DNA from 2 places in the Kitasatospora sp. NPDC004614 genome. Region 2 is predicted to be linked to the other one. Evidence: riboswitches for the same ligand, from Rfam matches in the RefSeq annotation. Region 2 holds a riboswitch; the other holds the start of a gene.

Region 1 (3,400 bases), on a different contig from region 2:
CGGCGCAGGTAGCGCAGCATGGCGGTCTCGGAGCGGTGGCTGTGGAAGACCGGGTGGGTGAGGTACTCGTCCTCACGCAGCAGCCCGGCGGGCAGCGCGTCCGCGTCCTCAACCACCTCCGCCGTCACACCGAACGCGGCGAACACGGCCGCCAGGTGCTCACGGGTCGTCGTCTCGTCACAGGAGACCGAGACCTGGTCCGCGTCCACCCGGAACACGTTCACGCCACCGGCCAGCGCCGCGGCGACAACCTCGTCCGCACGCCCCGGAACAACAGCGGTCACAGTGTCGAAGAACGCCTCGTGGGCGAGCTCGACGCCGCCCGCGCGCAGGCCGGCGGCGAGCGCGGCGGCGTAGCGGTGGGTGCGGCGGGCGATGTCGGCGAGGCCGGCGGGGCCGTGGTAGACGGCGTACATGGAGGCCATCACGGCGAGCAGCACCTGGGCGGTGCAGATGTTGGAGGTGGCCTTCTCGCGGCGGATGTGCTGCTCGCGGGTCTGCAGGGCCAGCCGGTACGCGCGGTTGCCGTCGGCGTCGACGGAGACGCCGACCAGGCGGCCGGGCAGGTTGCGGGCGTACTCGGCGCGCACGGCGAGGTAGCCGGCGTGCGGGCCGCCGAAGCCCATCGGGACGCCGAAGCGCTGCGAGGTGCCGCAGGCGATGTCGGCGCCGAGCTCGCCGGGCGAGCGCAGCAGGGTGAGGGCGAGCAGGTCGGCGGCGACGGCGACGACCGCGCCGAGCTGGTGGGCCTGCTCGATGACGGGCTTGATGTCCCGCACCGCGCCGGACGCGCCGGGGTACTGGATCAGCATGCCGAAGACGCCGCGTTCGGCGATCTCGGCGGGGATGCCGTTCGACAGGTCCGCGGTGACGACCTCGACGCCGGTCGGTTCGGCGCGGGTCTCGATCACGGCGAGGGTCTGCGGCAGGGTGTCGGCGTCGACCAGGAAGACGCCGCCCTTGACCTTGGTGACGCGCCGCGTCAGGGCCATCGCCTCAGCGGCGGCGGTGCCCTCGTCGAGCAGCGAGGAGCCGGAGGTGGCCAGGCCGGTCAGGTCGGCGACCATGGTCTGGAAGTTGAGCAAGGCCTCCAGGCGGCCCTGGGAGATCTCCGGCTGGTACGGGGTGTACGCGGTGTACCAGGCCGGGTTCTCGAGGACGTTGCGCAGGATGACCGGCGGCGTGAAGGTGCCGTAGTAGCCGAGGCCGATCATCGAGGTGAGGACCTGGTTGCGGCCGGCGAGCTCGCGCAGTTCGGCGAGCACCTGGGCCTCGCTACGGCCGGCGGGCAGGCCGAGCGCGGTGAGGCTGCGGATGGCGTCGGGGACGGCCGCGTCGGACAGTTCGTCCAGCGAGGTGTAGCCGACCTGGGCCAGCATCTTCTGCTGGGCGTCGCTGTCGGGGCCGATGTGGCGGTGCTCGAAGGGGCTGGCCTGCTCAAGCTCGGTGAGCGTCGGCTGGGCGTTCATGGGGGTCAAGCCTCCTGGTCGCGGACCGGCGGTGGGACGCACGCCGGCCGGCCGCTGTGGAAGCGTCCGGGCGTACGAACCCGTCAGCCTCCCCCTCTGTCATCGGTACCTGAGAGCTTCGCGCGCCCGGGGTGGTTCCCGGTCGGCTTGCACCGTCGGCGAGGACAGCGTCCGGCGGCTTCGGTGCCGACGTTCCTGCCCTGCTTTCCAGAGTGACCTGATCCCGTTCGGTACGGATGCCTGAGAGATTCCGGGGAGGGGTTGCTCCTTCGGCGTCCCGCATCCCCGCTTTCCAACGGGTCCGGGACTCTCCCGAGCGGGCTCGGCGGTCGCCGCCCAGGGTACCAGCGCCGACCTGGACGATCACCGCTGCGGCCGCACGATCCGCCCCGGACGGAGGCACCCGGAGTGACACCGTCCGGAACGTGCCTTTTGGTGTGAAACAGCGGCCCGGCACGCTCCTCCGACCGCTCCCCCGATGTTCCCTCAGGAGCAGCAGCTGGAGGACAGCGTGCAGACCGATATCGATCCGCGCGACCTGATCGGACACAAGGCGGTCGACCGGAACGGTGACAAGATCGGCACGGTCGACGAGGTGTACCTGGACGACACCACCGGCGTACCCGAGTGGGCGGCCGTCCGAACCGGAATCTTCGGCCGGGACGCCTTCGTCCCGCTGACCACCAGCGAATTCTCCGGCGACGAGCTGCACGTCCCGTACGACAAGTCGCTGATCAAGGAGTCCCCGGACTTCGGCGTGGGCCAGCACCTCTCCCCCGAACAGGAACTCGAGCTCTACCGCTACTACGGCCTCGACACGGCGAGCCCCGACGAACCCGTCCGTTTCGACCCGGCCCCGGCCGCCGCCGCCTCCCCCGGCCCCGTCCACGGCCCGGACCCCGCGCCGCCCGGCTTCACCGCCCCGCAGGCCGCACCCGAACCGCCGCCCCGCCCCGCCGAGCCGCCGACCGCCCGGGCGGACCGGGCGGACCGGGGGGACCAGGGGGACCGGCAGAAGCCGGTGGAGATCACCTGCCGCGAGGAGCGCCTGGACATCACCACCCAGTGGCACAACATCGGCACCACCCGGCTGCGCAAGTACGTGACCACCGAGGCGGTCGTGCGACGGGTGCCAGTGGTGCGCGAGCGCGTGCGGGTGGAGCGGATCCCGGTGTCGGAGGCGGAGCGGGCGGCGCTGAGCGACCAGGAGATCGCCGAGGCGGTGGAGGAGGTCACGCTGCGCGAGGAGCGCCCGGTGGTCCGCAAGTACCTGGTACCAGTGGAGCGGGTGCGGCTGGTGGTCGAGCAGTACACCGAGGAGCAGGTGGTCCGCGAGGAGCTGCGCCGCGAGCAGGTGGAGGTGCACGGCGCGAACACCGGCGCGGACGGCGAGGCCTCGCAGCGGCAGCCGTGGGACTCTCATCCGCAGTCCCCGGCGACCTCTCCGGTCTGACGATTCGACAACTCCCGGCCCCGGTCCGCCTCCGCGGACCGGGGCTTCGACTTTGCCAAAGTTTCACCTTTCGATATTTGACATAGTGAAGCATCTCCCGACATCGTTGCTTCAGTTCCTGCACTATCGCCGCCTGAAGCAACCCGGAGGATTCCCGTGAGTGAGGCACCACAGCCCACCGCCGCGGCCGCCAAGCCCACAAGCGCCAGGGTTCTGCCCGCGCTGATCCTCGCCATGCTGGCCTACAGCGTGGTGCAGACCGCGGTCGTCCCGATCCTTCCGAGCCTGGCCGCCGAGTTGAAGGTGTCGGGCTCCGACATCACCTGGCTGATGACCGCCAACCTGCTCTCCGCAGCGGTCCTCACCCCGCTGCTGGGCCGCTTCGGCGACCTGCGCGGCCGCAAGCCCGTGCTGCTGATCTCGCTGGCCGGCCTGGTGCTCGGCTCCGGCCTCGCGGTGTGCACCCACTCCTTCGGCC
Region 2 (3,400 bases):
ACGTCAAGGGGCACACTGACGACACCCCGCCAGTGGCGGGGAAACGCCAGGTGACGCCGTGGTGGCGCGCGTAGAGGGCCGGACAGCGAAAAACCCCCGCCGACCTTCGAAAGAAGGTTCGTACGGGGGTCTTCCGGCGTTCTGTCGCGGTAGGGTCAGCGACCCGGATATCCCGGCCACTGGGGCTGCGGCCAGCCCGGCGCGGGCCCGGCCGGCGGTTGCGCTGCGTAACCGAAACCGGTGGTGTAGGACTGCGGCGGGCCCTGCCGGTCGAAGAACGGGCGGGCGTTGGCCCACAGCCACATCGCCACCGGGTCGAACTCGTCGGCCATCATCACGGTCGACACGGCCGGCCCCTCGGGGGCGTGCGCGGCGGCCCGCTGCACCAGCGCCCGGGCGGCCTCCACGGCCGGCGGCGAGGTGTCGTACAGGTCCAGACCGATCGCCAAGTACGGCTCGCCCAGCACCGGTTGCACCCAGGCCCGGCGCAGCGAGCGCAACGGGCGCACCTCGGCGGCCTGTTGCTCCAGCACGGCGAAGAACTGCGGTGCCTGCCCGGCCGGTTCGGAGATCCGCAGCGGCCCGGCCGGCAACCGGTCCAGGCCGACGGCGATCCGCCGCAGGTCGGCCCACGGTACGCCGATGCCGCCGCCCGGGCGGTGCGGGTCCAGCCACAGGCCCCAGCGGGAGCGGTACAGGGAGCCGGCGATCTCCGGCCCCGACACCACCTCGTGGCCGCGCGCCCAGCCGCTGGCCGCCAGCTGCCCCGGGGAGGTCACGCAGGGCGCGTAGCCGTGCCCGCCGACGTCCATGTTCCCGTACTGGGCGTCCGGGCTGCCCGGGCTGCCGTGCCACAGCAGCATCCAGACCTGCCCGCCCGCGAGGGCGCGCAACAGCCCCTCGTACGCCTCCCAGCGCTCCGGTGCGACCGCTGCGAGGGCGCGCTCGATCGCGCCCGGGTCGTCGGCTGCTCCCGTCACGTCGTCGCCTCTTTCTCGACTTCCCTCGTCCACCCGTCCACCGCGCGGCGGTGTGCCGGGGCAACCCTATGGGGCGCGCCCGACAACCGTCATGCCGCCGTCCCGGACATCCGGTGGATTCACGGTCTGACGTAGAAGGGCTGTACCCGCCCCAGCATCCAGTCCACCACCGGGTCGGCGACCAGGTCGAGCAGCACCAGGTGGACGCCCCAGCTCGGCGCCGCGGTTCCGAGTGCCCGGCCGAGCGCCAGATTGACGTCGCCGGGGTCGGCGGGGGCCGCCGGGTCCAGCTGGACGCCGACGTACAGCAGGGTCGACTCGCCCTCCACCCGGGCCAGCGCCCGGCGGGCCGTCAACACGCCCGGCAGCGCGGCGAGTTCGCCGGTCGCGGCGGCCAGGAAGGCGAGCGGCTCCTGGTGCGGCTCGGGTTCCTTGAGCGCCACCCTGGCGCCCTCGGTGACGCCCTGCGCCTCCCACTGGTCGCCGCGCGGCCCTCGCCGCAGCTCACCCACGCCCTCCGGCGGCACCGGGATGCCCACCGGCGCCTCGGGGTTGACCGCGATGCCGATGCCCAGCGGCAGCCCCCGGGCGAACTCCCACATCGGGGCGATCGCGAACGGGATGCCCGGCACGTGCCGCAGGTACAGCTCCTGCGAGCTGTACACCGGCACGTAGGGCGCGCCCGCCAGTTCGAGGGTCGGCAGGTCGAGTTCGCCGGACTGCGGATCGGCGCCCGACGGCAGCGGGATCCACACCTGGCTGCGGGCCAGCACCTCGATCACCCGGGGTGTCGCCCCCGGATCGCCCAGGGCCGCCATCAGCACCTGCTCCAGCTCGTTGGCCGGCCAGCTCCCGCCTTCCGGAACCTGCCCCAGCGGGATGCTCATCTCGCCCCTCCACACTCACGGTTGCGATCAGGTTAGCGGCGCGCACGGGTCCCCCGCGGCGGCCGCCGCCGAACCCCACTCCCACCAGCGGGTCCCGGCATGCCATGATGGGCCCGCCCAAACTTCATACCGGCCGCTCGAACCCGCGCGGGAGAGCCGGAACGACCGTCACCAGGTCGCGACCGGCGCCGAAGGAGCAAGTCCTCCCCGGAATCTCTCAGGCCCCCTAACCGCCCGGGCGAGGCAGATCTGGAAAGTGGACACGGCCGTGCCGTGCGCCCACCCACGGTGCAAACCGCCATCCTTTCGGATGGCGGTGAAGCTCTCAGGTTCGACGACAGACGGGGAGGTTCGCCCCAGCCTGCCCGTTTCCAGATCCCGGGAGTCCTGCCGTGTCCCTCCGCCTCACCGCACTCGACGCGCTGCACCGCTCGCTCGGCGCCACCATGACCGACTTCGCGGGCTGGGACATGCCGCTGCGCTACGGCAGCGAGCGCGAGGAGCACCTCGCGGTCCGCACCAAGGCCGGCCTGTTCGACCTGTCGCACATGGGCGAGATCACCGTCTCCGGCCCGCAGGCCGGCGAGCTGCTCGACCACGCGCTGGTCGGCTTCATCTCCGCGCTCGGCGTGCTGCGCGCCCGCTACACCATGATCTGCCGCGAGGACGGCGGCATCCTGGACGACCTGATCGTCTACCGCACCGCGGAGAACGAGTACCTGGTCGTCGCCAACGCCTCCAACGCCCAGGTGGTGCTGGACGCCCTGACCGAGCGCGCGGCCGGCTTCGACGCCACCGTCCGCGACGACCGCGACGCCTACGCGCTGCTCGCCGTCCAGGGCCCGGAGGCCAACGGCATCCTGGCCAAGCTCACCGACGCCGACCTGCCCGGCCTCAAGTACTACGCGCTGCTGCCCGCCACCGTGGCGGGCCGTCAGGTCTGGCTGGCCCGCACCGGCTACACCGGCGAGGACGGCTTCGAGGTCTTCTGCGCCCCCGCCGACGCCGAGCACCTGTGGACGGCGCTGACCGAGGCCGGCACCGCCGAGGGCCTGGTCCCGTGCGGCCTGTCCTGCCGCGACACGCTGCGCCTGGAGGCCGGCATGCCGCTGTACGGGCACGAGCTGTCCACCGAGCTGACCCCGTTCGACGCCGGCCTCGGCCGGGTGGTGCGCTTCGACAAGACCACCAACAACGGTGAGTTCGTCGGCCGCAAGGCGCTGGAGGAGGCCGCCGCCGCGGCCGAGGCCAAGGCGCCGCGCAAGCTGGTCGGCCTGGTCTCCGAGGGCCGCCGCGTCCCGCGCGCCGAGTACTCCGTGGTGGACGCCGAGGGCGCCGTGATCGGCCGGATCACCTCCGGTTCGCCGTCCCCGACCCTGGGCAAGCCGATCGCCATCGCGTACGTGGACGCCGCGCACGCCGAGCCGGGCAGCACCGTCGCGGTGGACGTGCGCGGCAAGGCCGAGCCGGTCCAGGTCGTCGCGCTGCCGTTCTACAAGCGCGCCCGCTGACCTTCGCTCAGCCCTTCACCTG

What was found. Region 2 has a riboswitch for glycine ahead of gcvT (glycine cleavage system aminomethyltransferase GcvT). Riboswitches for the same ligand answer to the same signal wherever they lie in the genome.
Region 1: another riboswitch for glycine. It lies ahead of gcvP (aminomethyl-transferring glycine dehydrogenase); the one in region 2 lies ahead of gcvT (glycine cleavage system aminomethyltransferase GcvT).

Annotation. Positions count from the first base shown of each region.
Region 1 is NZ_JBIALR010000035.1:13,232-16,631, reverse strand. It holds gene gcvP (aminomethyl-transferring glycine dehydrogenase) at 1-1,469, opposite strand, end outside; glycine riboswitch at 1,688-1,794, opposite strand; gene ACFYST_RS36275 (PRC and DUF2382 domain-containing protein) at 1,948-2,922, shown strand; gene ACFYST_RS36270 (MFS transporter) at 3,079-3,400, shown strand, end outside.
Region 2 is NZ_JBIALR010000016.1:97,686-101,085, forward strand. It holds gene ACFYST_RS27715 (enhanced serine sensitivity protein SseB C-terminal domain-containing protein) at 156-980, opposite strand; gene ACFYST_RS27720 (enhanced serine sensitivity protein SseB) at 1,100-1,867, opposite strand; glycine riboswitch at 2,006-2,110, shown strand; gene gcvT (glycine cleavage system aminomethyltransferase GcvT) at 2,260-3,378, shown strand.